DNA from 3 places in the Gryllotalpicola koreensis genome. Region 1 is predicted to be linked to each of the others. Evidence: predicted binding sites of a transcription regulator. Region 1 holds the regulator's gene; each other region holds the start of a gene.
The links. Region 1 encodes LexA, which represses DNA repair genes until DNA is damaged. Its sites were predicted from a motif close to TCGAACANNTGTTCGA; they were not measured.
Positions count from the first base shown of each region.

Region 1 (7,366 bases):
TTCTGCCCAGACGCCCCGATTAGCGTCGTCGGCGTGGGTAGGCGACAGGCACTCGGATGGCTCGGCGCAGCCGTCTGCTCTGTCGCGCTCGTCATCGCAGGCGGCCTCGTGCTGAGCAGCGTCGCGGTGCACCGCTATCTGCAGGCGTCGAGCTCCGCGCAGCAGCGCGGCGACTCGACCGACGGCGGAGCGACGCCAGAGCCCAGCGAGCTCGCGAGCGTCGAGCGCGCGGTCACCGCTCTGTCGGCCATGCCCGGCGTCGCGACCGCGACGAGCTCGATCGACACGAGCGTCTCGCCCGAGCCGTCCATGATGCTGAGCACCCGCACCGCACCGGCGCCCACGCGCGCCCCGAAGACGCTGAGCTATGACGTCTCTGTGATCATGAACCCCGATGCCAGCTCCGCCGAGTGCGCCGATGTGGTGTTCACCCTGACGCAGCAGCTTCAGAACGCGCGAGTCAACCTCGAGCTGTCCTCGCCGGCGGGTGACGGGCATGCGGCATCCGTCATCGACTACCGCAACGCCTTCGACACCCCTGTGCCGCGCTCGACGGTCGACTCGGTGTCTCGTGCGGTCGCTGTCGCGACCGCCGTGCCCGGCGTGAAGTCGGTCCATGTCACGGTGCCGTACACCTGGAACCTCGCGACCGGCGACCTCTCCGTAGAGCTGGCCGCAGGCGACGAGCACCAGTCGACCGCACTCGAGGACGCGCTGGCGCATACGGCCTTCGCGGGGCTCGACTGGTCGAAGCCGCGGGCCTCTTCGAATGCGCCGAGTGCGACGAGCTCGCCGACGCGGTCGCAGCGTCCTGGCGCCGCCGACTCCCCGGCACCCACGCACTCGCCTGCTCCGACGCACACGCGGCGACCGAGCTCGCCGTCGAAGCCGACCCAGACGTCGACCCCCTCCGTCTCACCGACGCCGACGCCGACCGAGTCGTCGCGCTGAGGGCGCGATCAGGCTTTGATGAGCTGCACCACCAGGGAATCGACGCCGTTCGCGATCTCGGCTGAGGCCGCCCAGCGCTCGGAGAGCCGGCTGACCAGCCGCTGCAGTTCCTCCTGATCGAGGCCGTCGCGCAGGCTGAGGCGCACGGCCACTTCCGCCGCACGCAGACGCTGCGCCGGGTCGGCCGCGACCAGGTCGACGCCGAGGGCGTCCGGCTCGCCTTCGAGCGAACGCGCGAACGCCGCGCGGATCGCGGGGTCGCGATGAGGAGCCGACCACGCGGCTCCCGTCGCGAGCGCATAGACGGCCGGGCGGCGCAGCACGAACTCGGTCGGCCCCGCGGGGTCGATGACGATCAGCTCGGTCTGCTCGCTCGCTGCGGCGAGCGCCACCCGGGGACCGGCAGCCGGCACGGGGCGCGCCTTCGGGTCCCATGCGGCAAGGGCCTCGACCGAGGTGAACGCGGGCAGCACCTTGCGGCCGTCGGGGCCGGCGACCGTGACGATCGACAGCTCCTGCGTCTTGTCGACGAGATGGCCGTCGGGCGCCGTGCCCAGTTCACCCGCGTGAGCGAGCAGCGGGATCAGCAGGCGGGCACCGCGGAAGGCGGCGACCACATCTTCTGCGAGGGCGGTGCCGGCCAGGAATCCGTTCAGCGCCGCGAGCAGCGCGGGGTCTGCGGAACCGTCGTCGGCCGCCGCGGGATTCGGCGTGAAGCTGCGGCCGGCCCATGGCTGGCCGGCCGAGTCGGCGGCCCCACCGAGGTGCGGGGTCTCAGGCACCGGCGACATGGAGCGCCTCGGTCAGGGTGAAGCGCCCTGAGTAGAGGGCCTTGCCGACAATCGCCCCCTCGACACCATTCGGAACGAGGGCGCGCAGCGCCACGATGTCGTCGAGGCTCGAGATGCCGCCCGAGGCGATGACGGGCTTGTCGGTCTTCGCCGTGAGCTCGGCGAGAAGCTCGACGTTCGGGCCGCGCAGCGTGCCGTCCTTCGTGACGTCGGTGACGACGTAGCGCCGGCAGCCCGCCGCTTCGAGACGCGCGAGGACCTCCCACAGCTCGCCCCCCTCGCGGGTCCAACCGCGGGCGGCGAGGGTCGTGCCGCGCACGTCGAGGCCGACCGCGATCGCGTCGCCGTATCTGCCGATCACCGCGTCGGCCCACTCGGGGTTCTCGAGGGCGGCGGTGCCCAGGTTCACCCGCGTGGCGCCGAGCTCGAGGGCGTGCTCGAGCGACGCGTCGTCGCGGATGCCGCCCGAGAGCTCGATCTTGACGCCCTGCACCTCGCGGAGCACGTCGCGCATGACGGAGCGGTTCTCGCCGCGCCCGAACGCCGCGTCGAGGTCGACGAGGTGGATCCACTCCGCGCCCTGCCGTGCCCAATCGAGCGCCGCGTCGATCGGACTGCCGTAGCTCGTCTCGCTCCCCGCCTCGCCCTGGGTGAGACGGACGGCCTGTCCGCCCGCGACGTCGACGGCGGGCAGGAGCACGAGCTGGGGCGCGGTGGGTTCGGTCATCTCTTGCTTTCTGATGGTGCGGGTGCCGGGCACGCTCATGCGCGCAGCGAGTCGACCCAGTTGGTGAGCAGACGGATGCCAGCCTGCCCAGACTTCTCGGGGTGGAACTGCGTGGCGCTGAGCGGGCCGTTCTCGACGGCCGCGACGAATCGCGTGCCATGCTCGGCCCAGGTCACACGAGAAGACGGGAACGGCGCGTGGGTCTCGAGCGTCCAGCTCTGCGCGGCGTAGGAGTGCACGAAGTAGAAGCGCTCGCCTTCGATGCCACGGAACAGCAGGGAGTCCGCAGGCGCATCGACCGTGTTCCAGCCGATGTGCGGCAGCACGGGAGCGTCGAGCTCGGTGACGTCGCCGGGCCACTCCCCCAGTCCCTGGGTCTCGGTGCCGCGCTCGTCACCGCGTTCGAACAGCACCTGCATGCCGACGCAGATGCCGAGGACCGGCCGCCCGCCGGCGAGTCGCCGCTCGATGAGCTCGTCACCGCGCACCGCCTTGAGCTGATCGACCACCGCGCGGAACGCGCCGACTCCGGGCACAAGCAGCCCGTCGGCATCCATCACCGCCTGGCGGTCGCGGGTGATCGTGACGTCGGCGCCCGCCGCCTCAAGCGCCTTCGCAGCCGAGTGCACGTTGCCGCTGCCGTAGTCGAGCAGCGCGACGGTGGGCCGAGCGCGATCGTTCACAGCGCGCCCTTGGTCGAGGGGATGCCGCTGACCGCGGGATCAAGCGCCTTGGCCTGCCGGAATGCGCGCGCGAACGCCTTGAACTCGGCTTCCGCGATGTGGTGCGGGTCGCGGCCGTCGAGCACGCGCACGTGCACCGTGAGCGCGGCGTTGAAGGCGATGGCCTCGAAGACGTGGCGGACCATCGACCCCGTGAAGTGGCCGCCGATGAGGTGCAGCTCGAAACCGGCCGGCTCGCCGGAGTGCACCAAGTACGGACGCCCCGAGACGTCGACGACGGCCTGCACGAGCGCGTCATCGAGGGGCACGACGGCGTCGCCGAAGCGGCCGATGCCGCTCTTGTCACCGAGCGCCTGGCGGATCGCCTGGCCGAGCACGATGCCCGTGTCCTCGACGGTGTGGTGGACGTCGATGTCGGTATCGCCGCTCGCCCGCACGGTGAGGTCTGTCAGCGAGTGCTTCGCGAACGCAGTCAGGAGGTGGTCGTAGAACGGGACAGAGGTCTGGATGTCGGCGCTGCCCGAGCCGTCGAGATCGAGGTTCAGCTCGATGCGCGACTCGCTGGTCTCGCGCGTGATGGCTGCGGTGCGGGGGCCTGCGGTCATGGCCCTCAGCCTACCGGGGCGTGCTCGGCGGAGACGATGGCGCCTGCCCCGTGCCGGGCGACGTAGCGGGCCATCGCGTCGAGGAACTCGCCCGTCTCCGACGCGGTTCCCGCCGAGACGCGCAGGCTGTTCGGGATGCCCATCTCGCGGATGATGATGCCCTCTGCGAGCAGCTCGTCGAACACCTCTCGCGGGTTCGCGACATTGTCGAACAGCACGAAGTTGCTCCACGTGCGGTACGGGTGGAAGCCAAGCTCGCCGAGCCCGGCGACGATCCGGTCGCGCTGCACCTTGATCTCGTCGACCATCGCCAGCATCTCGGGCGCGTGCGCCAGCGCGCCGAGCGCGGCGGCCTGGGTGAGGGCGGACAGGTGGTACGGCAGCCGGACGAGGCGCAGGGCGTCGGCGATCGCCGGGTCCGCGGCGAGATAGCCGAGTCGCACGCCGGCGTAGGCGAAGGCCTTGCTCATGGTGCGCGACACCACGAGGCGCTCTCGCCCCGGCAGCAGCGTGATGGCGCTCGGCTCGCCCGCGGGGAAGAACTCAGCGTATGCTTCGTCGACGATCACGATGCCGGGCGCCGCGTCGTAGACGGCCTCGACGACATCCAGGCCCAGCGGTGTCCCGGTCGGGTTGTTCGGAGAGCACAGGATCACGACGTCGGGCTGTGTGCGTCGCACCCATTCGACGGCGCGCACGGCGGATAGCTCGAAGTCGACGTCACGGTCGCCCGCGATCCATTCGGTTCCCGTACCGGATGCCAGCAGCGGGTACATCGAGTAGGTGGGTGCGAAGCCGAGCACCGTGCGCCCAGGACCCCCGAATGCCTGCAGGAGCTGCTGCAGGATCTCGTTGGAGCCATTGGCGGCCCAGAGATTGTCGCGGTTCAAGCCGTGACCGAGGTAAGCGGCGAGCGCGTCGCGCAGTTCGACGAACTCACGATCGGGATAGCGATTGGCACCGGCGACCGCGTTCGCGAGCCGGGCGAGCACATCGGCCTGCACCTCGTCGGGGATGGGGTGCGTGTTCTCGTTGACGTTCAGCTCGACCCGCACATGCTTCTGCGGCGCCCCGTAGGGCTCGCGCCCACGCAGGTCGTCACGGATCGGCAGATCGGAAAGAGACGTCACCTCACCATCGTAGGCGCGGTACGAGGGAGCACCTTGGCGGTTACTTCGCGTACTGCGGAGGGATCGCGAGCGACTCCCCCGGCGTGACGACCGAGCTCTGCAAGCCGTTCATGTCGACGATCGCATCGATGACCTCGCGAGGGTCGTCGTGGGGCGCCACCGTCTCGGCGATCTGCCAGAGCGACTCGCCGGGGCGCACCGTCACATGCTCGATGCTCGCCGGCGCGCCGGCGGAGACTCCGCCGGCTGCCGCCGAGCCGGAGCTCACGCCGAACCAGACGGCGGCCGCGACGAGCGGCGCGGCCGCAGCGGCCACAAGCACCAGCCTGCCGCGCCGGGTGAGGCGCAGGTGCGAGCGCGCGGCGGGGGCCGCAGCCGTGCGGCGCACGGGCCCTGCAGACATGTGAACTGTGATGCTGGTCATCTCAGTACCTCTACCTTCGTCACCTGATTCGGAACGCATGTTCGACGTATTCGACATTTCCGAACCTATCTTCGATTCGATGTGAGCGCAAGCCCCGGCTCATTAGCGAAGTTATCCACCGGTTTCGGCGACTCGCTCGAACAAATCCCCTACACAGAGGGCGTTTGACGCTAATGTGTGGCTCACTGGTCGAAATGCAACCAGGGACCACTGACATTGGGGATTCACGTGACCACAGACGCCGTCAGCAAGGACACCGGCACCGCACCCAAGCGGCGCACCCGACGCCGCAAGAACCTCAGCGACAAGCAGCTCGCCATCCTCGACGTGATCAAGAAGTCGCTGGCCGCGCGAGGCTATCCGCCGAGCATGCGCGAGATCGGCGACGCCGTGGGCCTCGCCTCGCTGTCGAGCGTGACCCACCAGCTCAACCAGCTCGAGCTCTCCGGCTACCTGCGCCGCGACCCAAACCGGCCGCGCGCGCTCGAGATCCTAATCGACCCGCCCTCGCCGACCGAGCAGACCGATGACTTCGAGGCGAAGGCGCCCGTCGGTGACGCCATGCTCGTGCCGCTCGTCGGCCGCATCGCGGCCGGCGTGCCCATCACGGCGGAACAGCAGGTGGAAGAGGTCTTCCCGCTCCCCCGCCGGCTCGTCGGCAACGGCGACCTCTTCATGCTCAAGGTCGCGGGCGAGTCGATGATCGACGCAGCGATCTGCGATGGCGACTGGGTGGTCGTTCGACAGCAGCAAGACGCGATCAACGGCGACATCGTCGCCGCGATGCTCGAAGGCGAGGCAACCGTCAAGGTGTTCCGGCAGCGTGACGGCCACACCTGGCTGCTGCCGCGGAACTCCGCCTTCGAGCCGATCCTCGGGGACGAGGCGGTCGTGCTCGGCAAGGTCGTGGCGGTGCTGCGCGCCGTCTGAGCGCACTCAGAGGCTCTCGAGACTCAGGGAAGCGGCGCCGCAGCGAAGTCCGGCGCCACGAGCTCGCTGTAGCGCGTCGCGTCGATGAACGCCGCGCGCGCGAGCACCGCCAGCGGTGTCTCGTGCAGGTTGCGGGTGTAGAGATGGATGCCCGGAGCGCCGCCCTCGACCAGCCGCTCCGCCAGCCGCGCCGCGTAGTCGATGCCGACCTCGCGCTGGCCCTCGGAAGTCGTCTCCGCATCGAGCGCAGCGGCGAGGTCAGAGGGCATCGGCTCGCCGGACAGCTCAAGGCTGCGTGCGAGAGCCGGCAGCGTCGTCACGGGCATGATCCCGGGCAGAATCGGGAACTCGACCCCTGCGGCGCGCGCCCTATCGAGCAGGCGGAAGTAGTCGTCGGCGTGGAAGAACAGCTGCGTGATCGCGAGATTGGCACCGGCCGCCTGCTTCGCGAGCAAGGTGTCGATGTCCTGCTCGACGGACCGCGACGAGGGATGCCCGTTCGCGAACGCGGCCACGGCGATGACGATCCGCTCGCGGCCGTCTCGATCAAGGGTGATGCCGCGCGTGCCGGGTAAAGGCACCTCGCGCCACGGAGTGCGCTCGTGCTGCACAGCGTGGATCAGCTGGACGAGCTCGGCCCCCGAGCGAAGATCACCGGGGAAGGCGCCTTCGCTGAACCCCGCCGGGAGGTCACCGCGCACGGCGAGGAAGCTGTGCACTCCGGCATCCAGAAAGGTCCGCACGGTCTCGTGCGTGCCTTGCACGGTCGAGCCCACGCACGTGAGGTGCGCCATGGTGCGCACCTCGGGGTGGTGGTCGATCAGAAGCCTCAGCACGTCGAGCGAGGCGCCCTGCGACGACCCGCCGGCACCGTAGGTCACCGACATGAACTCCGGCCCCGCGGCCGCGAGCCGCGCGATGCGACCGGGCAGCTGCTGCGCGATCAGCGGCGAGCGGGCGGGGTGCAGCTCGAAGGAGAACGGGACGTGCCTCACGCCCGGTCGACCGCCTCGAGTCGGTACGGCTCGAACTGCGCCACGCGGCTGGGGTCGATGAGCGCCGAGACGCGCGTGCCCTCTTCCGTGTACTCCTGCGACGTGACCCGCCCGCGCGCATGCAGCGCCG
Region 1 covers NZ_BAABBW010000006.1:201,873-209,238, reverse strand. The annotation lists gene ABD708_RS18185 (hypothetical protein) at 34-951, shown strand; gene ABD708_RS18180 (SseB family protein) at 960-1,742, opposite strand; gene priA (bifunctional 1-(5-phosphoribosyl)-5-((5-phosphoribosylamino)methylideneamino)imidazole-4-carboxamide isomerase/phosphoribosylanthranilate isomerase PriA) at 1,726-2,469, opposite strand; gene hisH (imidazole glycerol phosphate synthase subunit HisH) at 2,505-3,152, opposite strand; gene hisB (imidazoleglycerol-phosphate dehydratase HisB) at 3,149-3,757, opposite strand; gene ABD708_RS18160 (histidinol-phosphate transaminase) at 3,763-4,887, opposite strand; gene ABD708_RS18155 (LysM peptidoglycan-binding domain-containing protein) at 4,928-5,290, opposite strand; gene lexA (transcriptional repressor LexA) at 5,540-6,241, shown strand; gene ABD708_RS18145 (methylenetetrahydrofolate reductase) at 6,265-7,236, opposite strand; gene hflX (GTPase HflX) at 7,233-7,366, opposite strand, start outside.

Region 2 (7,366 bases), on a different contig from region 1:
ACGTGCTGTTCGAGGAGCTCGAGTACAGCGAGGACCGCGCCGAGGTCATGAAGTGGGCTCCGCTGCTGATGCGCGGCCGGAACAAGTGGGAGCAGTTCGCGGCGACGCGCTCGATCGCGGGCACCGATGTGAACTTCGGCACGCTCACCAAGCGGCTCACCGAGAAGCTCATCGCCGACGGCGCCGAGCTGCGGCTGAACTCCGAGGTGCGCGGGCTGAAGAAGCGCAAGGACGGCACCTGGCGCCTCAAGGTGCGCCAGCTGGTGCGGCAGCAGACCGAGACGATCGACGCGAAGTTCGTGTTCGTCGGCGCAGGCGGCTGGGCGCTCAAGGTGCTGCAGGCATCCGGGATTCCGGAGGCGAAGGGCTACGGCACGTTCCCGATCTCCGGCCAGTTCTACAAGACCTCGAACCCCGAGGTGGTCGGCCAGCACGCGGTGAAGGTGTACTCGCAGGCCGAGGCCGGGGCGCCGCCCATGAGCGTGCCCCACCTCGACAAGCGCGTCGTTGACGGCGAGGCGTCGCTGCTCTTCGGGCCCTACGCGGGCGCCGACCCCAAGTTCCTCAAGTTCGGCAGCGTGCTCGACCTACCTGCGGGTATCCGCCCGTCCAACATCGGGCCGTACCTGCGCGTCGCGCTCGACAACCTCGTGCTGCTCAAGTACCTGATCAGCCAGCTGCTGCTGACGAAGAAGGGCAAGTTCGCCGAGCTGAAGAAGTTCATGCCGACGGCCAAACCCGACGACTGGGAGCTGATCACCGCCGGGCAACGCGCCCAGGTGATCAAGAAGGACCCGAAGAAGGGCGGCGTGCTGCAGTTCGGCACCGAGGTGATCGCCCACGAGGACGGCACCATCGTCGGCCTGCTCGGCGCCTCGCCCGGCGCCTCGACCGCGGTGTCGATCATGCTCGACGTGCTGAAGACGTGTTTCCCGAGCGAGTACGAGGGGGAGTGGCAGGCACAGCTGAAGGCCCTCATCCCGACGCTCGGGCAGTCGCTGGATGCTGATCCCGAGCTCGCCCGCGCCACCATGGCGCGCACCGCGAAGGTGCTCGGCCTGCAGCGGTAGGCGCGCTCGCGCTGGTCGAGTAGCCCGGCTGAGCCGGGCGTATCGAGACCCTCCCCGGCGTATACACACATTCGAAAATCGACGGATTAAAACTCGAATCGGTGTTCTAATAGGTGAATGCGGTGGGAGAACCAAGAGCTCGGGGTCGAGTCCGATGACGCGCTGCCCGGGCTCGCGAAACTGAACAATCTGGTGCGTACCGTGCGCACCCCGGAATTCGATGGGATCGTCTTCCACGAGATCCTCGCGAAGTCGGCGCTGAACCAGGTGCCGGGCGGCTCGAAGGTGATGCCCTACGCCTGGACGATCAACCCCTACAGGGGCTGCAGCCATGCATGCTCATACTGCTTCGCTCGGCCCACGCATAAGTACCTCGAACTCAACGTGGGTCGCGACTTCGACTCCCAGATCATCGTCAAAGTGAACGTGGCCGAGGTGCTGCGGCGCGAGCTCGCGCGGCCGAAGTGGCAGGAGAACAGGCATCCGGTCGCCCTCGGCACCAATACCGACCCGTATCAGCGCGCGGAGGGCCGCTACAAGCTCATGCCCGAGATCATCAGGGCGCTCGCCGAGGCGAGGACCCCGTTCTCGATCCTGACCAAGGGCACGCTGCTGCGGCGCGATCTGCCGCTGCTCGCGGAGGCGTCGAGGCAGGTGCCGGTCGATCTCGCGATGTCGATCGCGATCTACGACGACGAGCTGCAGCAGTCGGTCGAGCCGGGGACGCCGCGGGCGAAGGAGCGCCTCGCGACCGTCACCGCGGTGCGCAACGCGGGGCTCGACTGCAGCGTTTTCATGATGCCGATCCTGCCGTTCCTCACCGACACGACCGAGCACCTCGATTTCGCGCTGAGCCAGGTGAAGGCATCCGGCGCGACGAGCGTGCTCTACACCGCGCTGCACCTCAAGCCCGGCGTCAAGGAGTGGTTCACCTTCTGGCTTGAGCGCGAGCACCCCGAGCTGATCGCGAAGTACGCCGAACTCTATCAGGGGCGGACGTATGCCCCGAAGGAGTACCGGCAGTGGCTCGCCCGCCGCATCAAGCCGCTGATCGCGAAGCACGGCCTCACCCGCGGCCGCGAAGACCTGGTCACCGGCGGCATCGAGTCGTCGGCGACCGGCGACCGTCGTGCGGGCGTTGTGCCGCGCGGCCGGGCGACGCGCATCGATGCGGACGGCGAGCGGCGCACGCCCCTGGTTTTCTTCGAAGAGATGGATGCCGCAACGCTCGCCCCCGAGCCGACGCTGTTCTGAGTCGGCGTCTACACGCTCTCGTAGACCCCGTCGAGCCGGGCGCGCGCGATGACGTGCCCCCGCATGGCATGCAGCGCGTCCTCGAGGGCGAAACCCCGCGCGAGCGACATCGGCCGGTCGACGGCGAACAGCTGGAACACATAGGCGTGCGGGCCGTGCGAGCGCGGCGGCAGCGGCCCCATCCAGCCGAGCTTCCCGAAGGCGCCCTTGCCGTGCACGATGCCGCTCACGGGGCTCGGGTTCGCGAGCGCGCCTTCGGGAAGAGCGCCGAGGGCGGGGTTGATGCCGACAGAGAGCGCGTGGGTGGCGGGCTTCCCCATCAGCACGTCGGGGTCCTGCACGATCAGCACCAGTTCGACGGCTTCGGCGGGCGGCTCCGTCCAGGCGAGCGCGGGCGACGGGGTGGGGGGCGAACAGCTTGCCGCGGAACCGCTCGGGAATCGCGCCGCCGTTCGCGAAGTCGGGGCTCGTCAGGGCGAAACCCTCTGGGGCGCTCAGCTCGCGGCGCTCCCAGACGAGCCTGTGATGGCCTGCGCGGCGGTTGCGCAGTGCGTATCCAAGGGGGTTGGCGGGCATGGGGCCAGTCTGCCGGGTTTTGCCGTGGCCCACTCAATACGATGAGGGGATGGCGAAGCTTTACTTCCGCTACGGGGCGATGAACAGCGGCAAGAGCACCGCACTGCTCCAGGCGGCGTTCAACTACGAGGAGCGCGGCCACAACGTCCTGATCGCGAAGCCCGCGCTGGACACGAAGGGCGACGACCAGATCGTCAGCCGCCTGGGCCTCGCGCGCACGGTCGACTTCACCGTCGATGCGACTGCCGACATCTATCTCCTCTTCCAGCAGCACCGCACACACACCCTGAACTCGCACGGTCGCGACGTGAGCGCGCTCCTCGTCGACGAGGCGCAGTTCTTCACCGAGGCTCAGGTCGACGACCTGCTGCGCATCGCGCTGCTCGAGGACGTGCCGGTGCTCGCCTACGGCATTCGCACCGACTTCCAGACCGTCGCCTTCCCGGGCAGCAGGCGCCTGCTCGAGGTCGCCCATGCCATCGAGGAGCTCAAGACGATCTGCCGATGCGGCCGCAAGGCGATCTTCAACGCGCGCGTCATCAACGGCGAGTACGTGTTCGACGGGGCGCAGGTCGCCATTGACGAGGGTCTTCTTCCTGAGGCATCCGTCACCTATGAATCGCTCTGCGGTCTCTGCTACCTGCAGGAGTCGCACGGCACTCTCAATAACGGCCGCCGGCACTGGCCAGGCGGGACGGCGCCGGCTTATGCCGACGCCCCCGATGCGGACTTCATGTAGACGAGATCCGGGCGCGATCCAGGCCAGGTATAGACGATCGTGCGGATTCCTCACGGCCAGCCCCACAACTGGGTTGGCGTTTCGTCCCCAAACCCCTGAACGGGGCGCAATTCCACTCTTGACCGGCCGAGCGCGGTTTTGGCTGAATAGACCGGGCGGTACACCCGCCCGCTCACACCCGCCAGCTCCAGGAGCCCCATGCCGTTCAAGAAACATGTGGAGGTATACCTCGGCCGAGACGGGCAGCGCATCGAAGTCGCATGCACCTGCCCGATCGGACGAGACCACGACTATTCCCGCTGGGTCGAGCTGGTGGGCGGTGAGAGGTACAAGGGGTTGGAGCAATCGGCGGGCTGAGCGCCGCGCCCGATATTCTGATTCGCCGAGAGGGGGGGCGAAGTGGGGAGCGCGCAGAGCACGAGCGAGTCGCGTCGTTGATCTATCTCGCGCTCTCGGAACATCGCCACGACGACGCCGTCGACCTCGCCGAGGCCAATTGGCCGGTGCTGATCAGCAACAACGTCGCCGCGCTGCGCGCCGTCGCCGATGAGCTGACACCGGCCGAGATCGCGGCTCGGCCCGCATGGGATCGCATCCGGCGTTACCTCGGCTTCCTCATGCTCGAGTCGTCGATGCGGCCGGTTGCCTACGTCGAGACGGCGTTGCCCCACCCGCCGCGGTCGCTCGCCGACACGCTGCTCACGCTCACCACGCGCAGCATCTCCGCCCGCACGGCCGGCCGCTTCGGCGAGGCCGTGCAACTGGCGCGCACCGCGCTCGAACGGCTCGCCGAAGCCCGCGAGTCGGACCGTGACGCGCTGCAGCACCGGCTCGCAGACGGCTACCTGCAGTGGGGCCTGTCCTTCGAGTTCGCCGTGCTCGAGACCGAGGCCCTCAATGCGCTCGAGCGCGCCTACGATCTCGGCGTCGCGTTCGAGAACACGCGGGCCGCGGCGGATGCGGCGGGTGAGATCGCCTGGATCCACACGCTGGGCGGCGGCGGCATCCACGCCGATCAGTGGATCGAGCGTGCCCGGCAACTGGCCGCGTCGAGCCGGTCGTCGCAGGCGTGGCGACGCACCGACGTGCTCGCGGCGGCGGTGCGCCTGGCCGACAGGCTGCAACCCGACGCGGCGATCGACATGCTCGCGCACCGGCCACAGGGCTCGGTCGACGAGCACCGTCTGGTGGCGCTGGCGCAATCGGCGGTCTTCCGGATGTCGGCGGGGCGCGCGAGCACCACTGTGCTGCTGTCCGAGCTGCGCCGCGCCCAGACCTCGGACGCCCCGCTGTTCGCCGAGGGGAACCACAACGTCACGACCTTCGGGTACATCGAGGCTCTTGTCCACCTCTACGCCGACCGGCCAGACCGGTCGATCGAGCTGCTCACCCGGCTCGAGGGTGTGCAGCGCGGGGCGTGGGCGCTCGGCGTGCGCGCGGCCGCGGAGCTCGCCGTCGGGAACGACGCGCTGGCGCAGCGCGACGCCGACACGGTCATCTCGGAGTATCCGCAGTGGCCCCGCCAGCTCCTTCCCGCTCTGCTCGTGAAGGCTGCGCTCGCGCTGCAGGCCGGCGATACGACCACTGCGGTGAGCTCGTTCACGGATGCCTGCACGCTCGCCATCGACAACGAGCTCATCTCATCGCTGGTGATCATTCCGCACGCGGACTTCTCCCGGCTGCTGCAGCTCGCCGGTGAACGCCTCGACGATCCCCGGCTCGACGGCTTGGCCCGCACGCCGCTGATGTTCGCCCCCGCCCGGCGTACCTCGGTGAAACTCTCGCCCCGCGAACTCGAGGTGCTGCACGAACTCGCCCACGGCGGCGCGCTCGCAGCGGTGGCGGCCCGCCTGCACCTCTCGGTCAACACCCTCAAGGTGCACAACCAGGCGATCTACCGCAAGCTCGGGGTCGACGGTCGCGAGCAGGCGGTCACGGCCGCCCGCGACCGCGGGTTCATCTAGGCGGCGGCGTCGGCGCGGTACCCGCTCGGTTTCACTTGCGCTGCTCAGATCCGCAGTGCGCGGCTCGGATCCGAGCAGCGGATGCCGGATGCGAGCAGCGCAACCGTCAGGCGGCCTCCGCGCGACGGCGGCCGTGCTTCTGCGTGCGCCTCCGCGCCTGCTGAACGGCGCCGAACACCAGGTTCCACGCGGCATAGGCGAGCAGCAGCGCGGCGGCGATGGGGATCATCCAGCCGCGGTGCACGCCGCCGACGTACGCGTTGACCCAGCCCATGAGCGGCACCGAGTACCAGAGCTTCGCGACGACCTGCTTCTGCATGACGGGGGCGTCCGCCGCGTTGTTCGCGTCGCCCTTCACGGTGAAGGTGCGGGTGCCGTCGCTGTTGCTCGTGATCGCGATGACGCGGTGCGAGATCACGGTGGTGGTGTCGTTCGGGTTGGGCTCGTAGGTGACGACGTCGCCGATTCGGATGTCGGCCGGCTTCACGGGTCGCACGACGAGCAGGGTGCCGGGCGGCAGGTGCGGGCGCATCGAGCCCGTGAGCACGGTGAGCGGCGTCGCGCGGGCGACGTGCGGCACGACGACGGTCACCATCGCGATGCCGATGATGACGGCGAGGATGCCGGCGCTGATGCCGGTCCAGAGGGCGCGCCAGAACGCACCGCGCTCGGTCTTCTCGCCCGAGGACGGAGTCGAGGCCGGGCGCGGTTCTTCGCCCCGAGTCGTTTCGGCAGGGGCATCCCGTGTCAGTTCCAGCGTCATCGTGGTCATCTGCTCTTCTCAGCTCAGTTCAGGCCGAAGGTGCCGGTCAGGACGACGGTGAGCCCGTTGGTGATCTCGAGCGGCGTGTGCTGCTGAGCGACGGTCCAGGTCAGAACACCGTTCGACAGGGTGGGAACGGCCTGATCGCTAGAGCCGTCTGACCCGTACGCCGACCACGAGTAGGCGCTCTCGCCGAGCACCTTGGCCTTCTGGCTCGCGGTCAGGGAGCTGTTCTTCACCAGGGCGGCCCAGTCGATACTCACGGTGTAGCCGATGTAGAAGTGCGGGTAGAGGCCGGTGAGCGTGACGTACAGGCAGACGTTGCCGTTGCTCGGGATCGGCGAGGTCATGGCGCTGCTTCCGGCGGTGGCCGGGTTGATGCCGTCAGCGGGGCAGCCGGCCAGCACGGGCTGGGCCACGGTGTAGGTGCCGGCCCCCTGCGCCTTCACCGGCGGGGTGCCGTCGATGTTCAGGCAGAGATGCACCTGCGTCGTCTGCTTGGGCGGCAGCGGGGTGTTCCACACATAGCTGCTGAATCCGTCCGACCCTCTGGGGTCGTTCCACACCTGCTGGTTGAAGGTCGTCGCGGAGCCCTGGTGGATGCCGCCGATCGTGTAGCTTCCGACACCGTTGCTCGGCTTCGCGAGGATCTGCGCGGACTGATAGCCCGACGTCGCGAACATCGCATTGGTGAGGATCGCGCCGTTGAACGGGGCGACGGAGTTGTCCAGCTGGAAGCTCCAGTCGCCGGTTGCGCCGCTCTGCCCGGTGACCGTGATGATCACGCAGGTGTACTTCTGGTTGGTGATCTGCCCCGATGTCGGGTTGATGTTGCTGTTCGAGGTCGACCCCCAGGGCACGTCGCCCTGGGGCATCGTGAGGCTGACGTCCGAGAGGTTCGACCCGGCCGGCGTCGAGATGCCGGCCTGCGCGGGCGCGACGACCGCCGGGTCGGCGGCGGGCGAGGTGAACGAGATCGCGGCGCTCGCGGGGGTCGCGC
Region 2 covers NZ_BAABBW010000003.1:230,420-237,785, forward strand. The annotation lists gene mqo (malate dehydrogenase (quinone)) at 1-1,070, shown strand, start outside; gene ABD708_RS09635 (Rv2578c family radical SAM protein) at 1,188-2,324, shown strand; partial or broken gene ABD708_RS09640 (YbhB/YbcL family Raf kinase inhibitor-like protein) at 2,333-2,737, opposite strand; gene ABD708_RS09645 (thymidine kinase) at 2,950-3,639, shown strand; gene ABD708_RS09650 (helix-turn-helix transcriptional regulator) at 4,074-5,603, shown strand; gene ABD708_RS09655 (signal peptidase I) at 5,710-6,375, opposite strand; gene ABD708_RS09660 (hypothetical protein) at 6,390-7,366, opposite strand, start outside.
Region 2: the regulator LexA is predicted to act here: its motif matches at 1,164-1,179, upstream of ABD708_RS09635 (Rv2578c family radical SAM protein).

Region 3 (7,366 bases), on a different contig from region 1:
TTCGAGCGGTGTGAGCCGCTCATGGAGCCCCACCGCACAGTGAAAGGCAAGGAATGAGAATCGCCGTCCTGGTGAAAGAGGTGCCGGACACCTACGGCGCCCGCAAGCTCGATCTCGCCACGGGCCTCGCCGACCGCGACGCGAGCGACCGGGTGCTCGACGAGGTCGGCGAGCGGGCTCTCGAGTTCGCGATCTCGTACGCGGAGTCAGCGCCCGACACCGAGGTGGTCGCCGTCTCGCTCACGCCCGAGGTCGCCGTCAACTCGCTCCGGAAGGCGCTCGCGATGGGCGCGCAGCGGGTCGTGCAGGTCGCCGACCCCGCGCTCGCCGGTGCGGACCTGACGCTGACCGCGACCGCCCTCGCCGCAGCGCTGCGGAAGGTCGAGGCGGATCTCATCGTCACGGGCAACGTCTCGACCGACGGCGGCGCGGGTCTCATCCCCGCCATGGTCGCCGAGCACCTCGGCCTGCCGGTCGTCACGGCGCTCGACACGGTCTCGCTCACCGACGGCACCGGCACGGGCGAGCGCACGATCGACGGCGGCAAGGTGAGCGTCGAGTTCCCGCTGCCCGCCGTCATCTCGGTCACCGAGCGGATGCCGGACGCGCGCTTCGCGAGCCTCAAAGGCATCATGGCGGCGAAGAAGAAGCCGTTCGACACGCTCTCGCTCGCCGAGCTCGGGGTCGATGCGGACGAGCTCGTGCCGCGCTCCATCATGACCGCCGTGGCCGAGCGGCCACCGCGCGGCGCGGGCGTCAAGGTCGTCGACGACGGCACCGCCGCCACGCAGCTCGCCGACTTCCTCGCCCAGAAGGGACTCCTGTGACCGACTTCCCCGCCGACTCGATCCTTCTTCTTGCGGAGTTCACCGCCGCAGGCGCCCCGGCCAAGACCGTCGCCCAGCTCGCGGCGTCTGCCGCGTCGGTGGGCACGCCGGTCGCGGTCGCCGTGACGGCGGCGGGGGCCGGGGATGCCGCGGCGAGCGCGCTCGGCGCGCTCGGTGTCGGGCACGTGCTCGTCGCCGAGACCCTCGACGACGGCACGGTGCCGAGCTCGGCCTACGCCGACGCCCTTGTGGCCGCCGCCGCGCTCGTCGGCCCCGAGGCCGTGCTCGTCTCGAACACCATCGAGGCGCGGGACGCCGCGGCGCGGTTCGCCGTGCGCACCGGCAACGCCATCGCGGTCGACGCGATCAGCGTCTCGCGCGACGACGAGGGCATCGTGGCGCACCACTCCGTCTTCGGCGGCACCTACAACGCCGACTCGGCCGTGACCTTCGGCACCTCGGTGATCACGCTGCAGGCCGGCGCGGCCGAGGCATCCCTCGCCGCCGTCACGCCCGCCGTGCAGAAGCTCTCGGTCGAGGCGACGTCGCCTGCCGTGCGGGTGGTCTCGCGCGAGGCGATCGAGACCGCCTCGGCGCGGCCCGAGCTGCGTGGCGCGGCACGGGTCGTCTCCGGCGGCCGCGGCCTCGGCTCTGCCGAGAAGTTCGCGCTCGTCGAGCAGCTCGCCGACGCCCTCGGCGCCGCCGTCGGCGCTTCGCGCGCCGCGGTCGACGCGGGGTACATTCCTTACGCGCACCAGGTCGGCCAGACCGGTGTCTCGGTGTCGCCGCAGCTGTATGTCGCTCTCGGCATCTCCGGCGCGATCCAGCACCTCGCCGGCATGCAGACCGCCAAGACGATCGTCGCCATCAACAAGGACGCCGACGCCCCGATCTTCCAGATCGCCGACTTCGGCGTCGTGGGCGACGTGTTCCAGGTGGTGCCGCAGCTCGTCGCGGCGATCGAGGCGAAGCGGGGCTGAGTCGCGTGGCTGAGACGACGACGAAGTCGATCCGGCGCGGGCTGCCGCGGGTGCGCGGCGGCGAGCCGTGGCCGCCTGCGGCGGCTGTGGAGGTTGCGGCACGTGCGGCAGTGGGGGGTGCGGCGACGGATGCCGGGGCCGGGGCGCCTGCCGGCTCGGACGTTGCTGCCGCTTCGGTCGCTCCTGCCGCCGCCGCGGGCGCTCCGGCGACAGTAGATGCCGCAGTCGCCCCCGCCGAAGCGACAACTAATGTCGCCGGCGGCTCTGCACCGGGCGCCCAGGTGCCGACCAGGATCCGCCGGGGACTGCCGCGCGTGGCCGGCGGCGCACCCTGGCCCGAGGTCGGGCTCAGCGAGGTGGCCGCGGCCGAGACGCGCGGAAGTGGGCTTTTGCCGGGCGAGTCCCCCGTTTCGGCGCGTCTCGGCGCGCCGACCGGCACGCCTGCAGTCGTGGCGCCCCCCGCCGCGCAGCCCGCGACGGCGACGTCTGCCACGCAGGTGCCGAAGACGATTCGGCGCGGGCTGCCGCGGGTGGCCGGCGGTCCGGCCTGGCCCGAGGTCGATGATGCGGCACTCGCCGCCGCGGCGGCAGCTGCCCCCGCGCCCGCACCCGCCAGCGCCGGCACAGGCACCGGCACCGGCACCGGCACCAACGCTGCGGCGACAATAGATGCCGCAATCGCACCCACCGAAGCCGCATCTACTGTCGCCGAGCCGACTACGACAGCCGCCGGTACGCCCGCAGACTTCGAGACGCCGGCTGTGCCGGCCCCTCAGCCGGCGGCAGCTGCGTCCGTGGCCGCGGCACCCGCGGCGACCAAGCCTGCACCTGCGCCCGCGGCGAAGGCCGCTGCGGCTCAGGCATCCGTGCCCCCGTCCTCGACCGCGAAGGCAGAGCCGCGGCTGTATCGCGGACTCACCCTCTCGCAATGGGTGTGGCGCTCGATCGGCGGCGTGATCGCGATCGCGGCGTTCGTCGGCCTCGTCGTGCTGGCGGCGCGCGGCCTGCTCACCTTCGCGTGGGCGCAGGACTTCGTGCGACGCTTCCCGGGGGCGTACGCGCTGCCGGACTCGGCCCCGGTCGGCTTCCCACTGTGGCTCGAGTGGCAGCACTTCTTGAACGCGTTCTTCATGCTGCTGATCATCAGGACGGGCATCCAGATCAGGGGCGAGCGGAAGCCGCCCGCGAGCTGGTCGCCGCGCTGGAATCCGCAGCGCCGCGTCAGCATCACGGTGTGGCTGCACCAGTCGCTCGACCTGCTGTGGGTGGCGAACGGCGTCATCTTCATCGTCGCGCTGTTCTCGACAGGGCAGTGGATGCGCATCGTGCCGACGAGCTGGTCCGTGTTCCCCAACGCGTTCACCGCGGCGATCAAGTACGCCTCACTGAGCTGGCCGACCGAGGACGGCTGGGCGAACTACAACAGCCTGCAGCAGCTGAGCTACTTCGCGGTCGTCTTCCTGATCGCGCCGCTCGCCATGATCACCGGTGTGCGCATGTCGGGGCTGTGGAACAAGAAGTGGGAGCGGGCGAGCCGCCTGTACCCGCTGCCGCTCGCGCGGGCGATCCACTTCCCGACCATGATCGTGTTCTGCGCGTTCATCGTGGTCCACGTCGTGCTCGTGCTGGCGACCGGCGCGCTGCGGAACCTCAACCACATGTACGGGCACAGCGACGTCGTGAGCTGGACCGGATTCTGGCTGTTCGTGGCGGCGCTCGTCGTGATGGCGGGCGGCTGGGTGGCGGCGCGTCCGTTGGTCACGGCGCCCATCGCGTCGCTGTTCGGGAAGGTGGGGCGGTAGGGGCCTGCTGCCTCGGCCGAGACGCGCCGAAATGGGCTTCTGATCGGCTATTCCCCCGCTTTCGCGCGTCTCGGTGCCATGGTCTATCTGCCATGGGGCTACCGTTGCGCGTGGCTCAGCCGCGCAGGGCCGCGACCGCGACCGTGAACATCTCGGTCTTGATCGCGGCGAGGGTGGCGGCGTCTTTACCGGCGAGGGATGCCGCCCGCGCGACGGCGCTGTTCAGCAGCTCTTCCGGGGCGGCGACCGCGTCGACGAGACCTGCGGCTGCGGCATCCGGCCCGCCATATCTTCTGCCCGTCGTCATGGCCTCGACGGCCGTCGCGGGCGTCGTCTTGGCCTGGATCAGGCGGGCCATGCCCGGCGCGAAGGACAGGTGCAGGTCGATCTCGGGGAAGCAGAGGAAACCCTTCTCGGCATTCATGATGCGGAAGTCGTGGGCGAGGGCGAGCATGGCGCCCGCGCCGAAGGCGTGGCCGTTGATCGCGGCGACGGTCGGCACACCAAGGGTGAGCAGCTTGGCGAGCAGGCGCTGGACGGTTGCGAGATAGCTGTCGCGCTGCTCACCGCCTGCGGCGAGTTCGTCGACGTTGAGCCCGTTGGAGTAGAACTTCGCGGTGCCGACCGTGACGAGTGCGGTGGGAGTGACGGATGCCTGAGCCGTGACGTCGTCAAGCGCGTGATCGACCGCGTCGAGCCAGTCGCGGGTGAAGCGGTTCTCGTTGTCGTTGAAGCGGAGCAGCGAGACGTCGCCGACGCGCTCAAGGGTCACGGGCATGTGCTGGCCTTTCTCGCCGTCCTCGTTGACGTGCTGTCACCACGCTACGGCGCGAGCGTCGGTGGGTTGTGCGAAACTCGGAGTGACAAGCGGGTTGTGGATATCTGTTCGTATTTCAGGCTTCTAATTTTGGCTCTTCGCGACTAAACTACGGGCATGACCTGCATCGGTTCCACTGCAGCCGCAGCCCTCACTGGGCTCGCGGCGCTGCTGCCCGTGGAACCGAGTGCCCTGAGCGACCAGCAGGTCGTCGATTTCCTCGGGCGGGTGAGCGAGGTGAAGCGGCAGGTCGAGGCTCTCGAGCTCGCAGGGGCCGCCGAGCTGAACCGGCGCTCCGACCCGACGCCGGGTGGCGACTCGCTCGCGAAACGGCTCGGGCACAGGACGACGGCACAGGCGGTCGAGGCGATGACCGGCTCGTCGGGGAAGACGGCACGCAAGCTCGTCGCCGACCTCGAAGACCTGGCCAAGCTGCCCGCCGTCGAGGCCGCCGTGCTCGACGGGCGCATCGGGCGCGAGGGCGCCCAGGCGATCGCCGGCGAGCTGAAGAAGGCCGAGGGTGCGTCGGCGGGCGAGGTCGCGGGCGTCGAGGCGAAGCTGGTCGAGCTCGCCGTGACCGCTCCGGCCGATCGGGTGCGCGAAGAGGCGCAGAAGCTCGCGGCCGAGCTCTCGCCCGAGACGATCGAGCGCCGCGCGCAGGAGGCGTTCGAGAAGCGCTACTTCTGGATCGGGAAGGAACAGGACGGGCTCGCGCCGGTGTCGGGGAAGCTCCCGGTGGAGTACGCCGCCAAGGTGCGCATGGTCCTCGATGGTTTCGCGAGCCCGAAGCGGAAGGTCGCCTTCACGGAAACCGCTGTGGGCACAGACGCGGGTGCGGGCACAGACGTGCCGGCCGACTCGCGGACGATCGGTCAGAAGTACGCCGACGGCTTGGCCGAGGTGTTCGGCGCGCAGGCGCGCATCGCCGACACGCTCGAGGTCGGCGGTGACCACCCGACGGTGTGGATCTCGACGACCGAGGCCGAACTCGCGGCGGGGAAGGGCCTCGCGTTCATCAGCGGCGCCGCCGAGCCGACCAGCGTGCAAGTCGCGCGCAAGGCGGTCTGCACGGGCGGATTGCAGGAGGTCGTGCTGACCGAGACCGGGGCGTTCCTCCGACTCGGGCGCAGCAAGCGGGCGTTCAGCCGCCGCCAGAGGCGGGCCATGGCGGTACGCGACGGCGGCGCGTGCATCATTCCGGGGTGCCATGTGCCGGGGTATCGCGCCGAGGCGCACCATGTGCTCAGCTGGTTCGAGGGCGGTGCCACCGATGTGGACAACGGCGTGTTGCTGTGCCCTTTCCACCACGACGAGGTCGAGAAGGGGCCCTGGCAGGTGCGCATGGTCGACGGCAGACCGTGGGTGCGCTGGTCCTACGGCGGCCGCACGACCGAGTGGCAGCCCGTCAACCCGAACGCGCCCGTCCCGCTCAGTTCGTGAAGTCACCCGCGGGGGAGAAGTCTGCCCCGCGGAGCGACCACCTGACCAGTGCGGGGCATGGAGGCCATGCAAGACGTCGCGCGAGGAAAGATGCCGGAGCGATGCGAGACGTACGACTTGCGCGCGGCCGGTGGGCAGAGGACTCTGTGGTCATGCTGAGCACGCCGCCGCGGTCACCGCGGCTGACGCTGGCCTGGGGCGGCGCGGGAATCGTGGTCGCGACGCTCCTGCCGCTCGCCTGGCAGGCGATCCACGTGTTTCCTCCGGCGGGCCGGGCGTGGCTGAACTACGCGTGGCAGCCGATCGGGACAACCGCCTCGTCCGCGGTGCTCGTCGCCGCCTTCGCCGTGCTCGCCGTGGGCATCGGAAAGGAATCGGGGATCGCCGGGGACTTGCTCGCCGGGAAGATCGCCCTGATCATGTTCCCTTCCGCGGTCCTCGCCGGCGATCTTCTGAACCTCGCGCCCCTGAGCCCCATGACCTATCTGCCCGCCAGCGCCTATGACGGCACCGGGCAACCTGACCAACACCTGCTGAACATCGTGGTCTGGGGGCTCGAAGGGGTCGTCTACCTCGGCCACGTCGCGCTGGTCGTGGCATCCGTCTTCGTCATCCACGCCGGCGTGCTGCGCGGTGCCGCGCGCTGGGGGCTCGCCGCGCTCGCGCTGGCGAACGTCCTCGCGGACCTCTTGTGGCAGGGACTGTTGGGAACCGGGCCCGAGATCATTCCGATCCTGAGCTGGGGGTCGGTCGCCCTCCCCATGATCCAGCTCGCCGTCGGGGTGCTCATCGTGCTGCAGGCGCGCGTCGCCACCGTCTCGCCGCGCCTCGGCGTCGTCACCCCGTAGGCGCGAAGCGATAGCCCATGCCGGCCTCGGTGAGCAGGTAGCGCGGCGCCGACGGGTCAGGCTCGAGCTTCTTGCGCAGCTGAGAGAGGTACAACCGCAGATAGCCGGTGTCCGCCGTGTGGTTCGGGCCCCAGATCTCGGTCAGGATCGTCTCGCGCGTCACCAGGCGATCCGGGTTGCGCACGAGCAGCTCGAGCAGCTGCCATTCGGTCGGGGTCAGGCGAACGGATGCCTCAGCGCCCGGCTCGCCCCGCACGACCCGGCGCGCCGCGAGGTCGACCATCACGTCGCCGAAGCGCACGACCGGGGCGGCGTCATCGCCCGGCGCCCGGCGCCGGCCGAGTGCGCGGATGCGGGCGAGCAGCTCGTCCGTCTGGAACGGCTTCGTGACGTAGTCATCGGCGCCGAGGTCGAGGGCCTCGACCTTGTCCGAGGAATCCGACCGGCCCGACACCACCAGGATCGGCACCGCCGACCAGCCACGGATGGCCTCGATCACGGCGAGGCCGTCGAGCTGAGGCATCCCCAGATCCAGAACGACCACGTCGGGGTGGTCGTTCACGACGCGGTCGAGCGCCTCTTTGCCGTTCCGTGCGAGCACGACGTCGTAGCCGTGCGCGGCGAGGATGATGCGCAGGGCGCCCAGGATCTG
Region 3 covers NZ_BAABBW010000001.1:386,307-393,672, forward strand. The annotation lists gene ABD708_RS01865 (electron transfer flavoprotein subunit beta/FixA family protein) at 54-827, shown strand; gene ABD708_RS01870 (electron transfer flavoprotein subunit alpha/FixB family protein) at 824-1,807, shown strand; gene ABD708_RS01875 (cytochrome b/b6 domain-containing protein) at 1,813-3,609, shown strand; gene ABD708_RS01880 (enoyl-CoA hydratase/isomerase family protein) at 3,725-4,387, opposite strand; gene ABD708_RS01885 (HNH endonuclease signature motif containing protein) at 4,544-5,866, shown strand; gene ABD708_RS01890 (hypothetical protein) at 6,019-6,714, shown strand; gene ABD708_RS01895 (response regulator) at 6,704-7,366, opposite strand, start outside.
Region 3: the regulator LexA is predicted to act here: its motif matches at 4,484-4,499, upstream of ABD708_RS01885 (HNH endonuclease signature motif containing protein).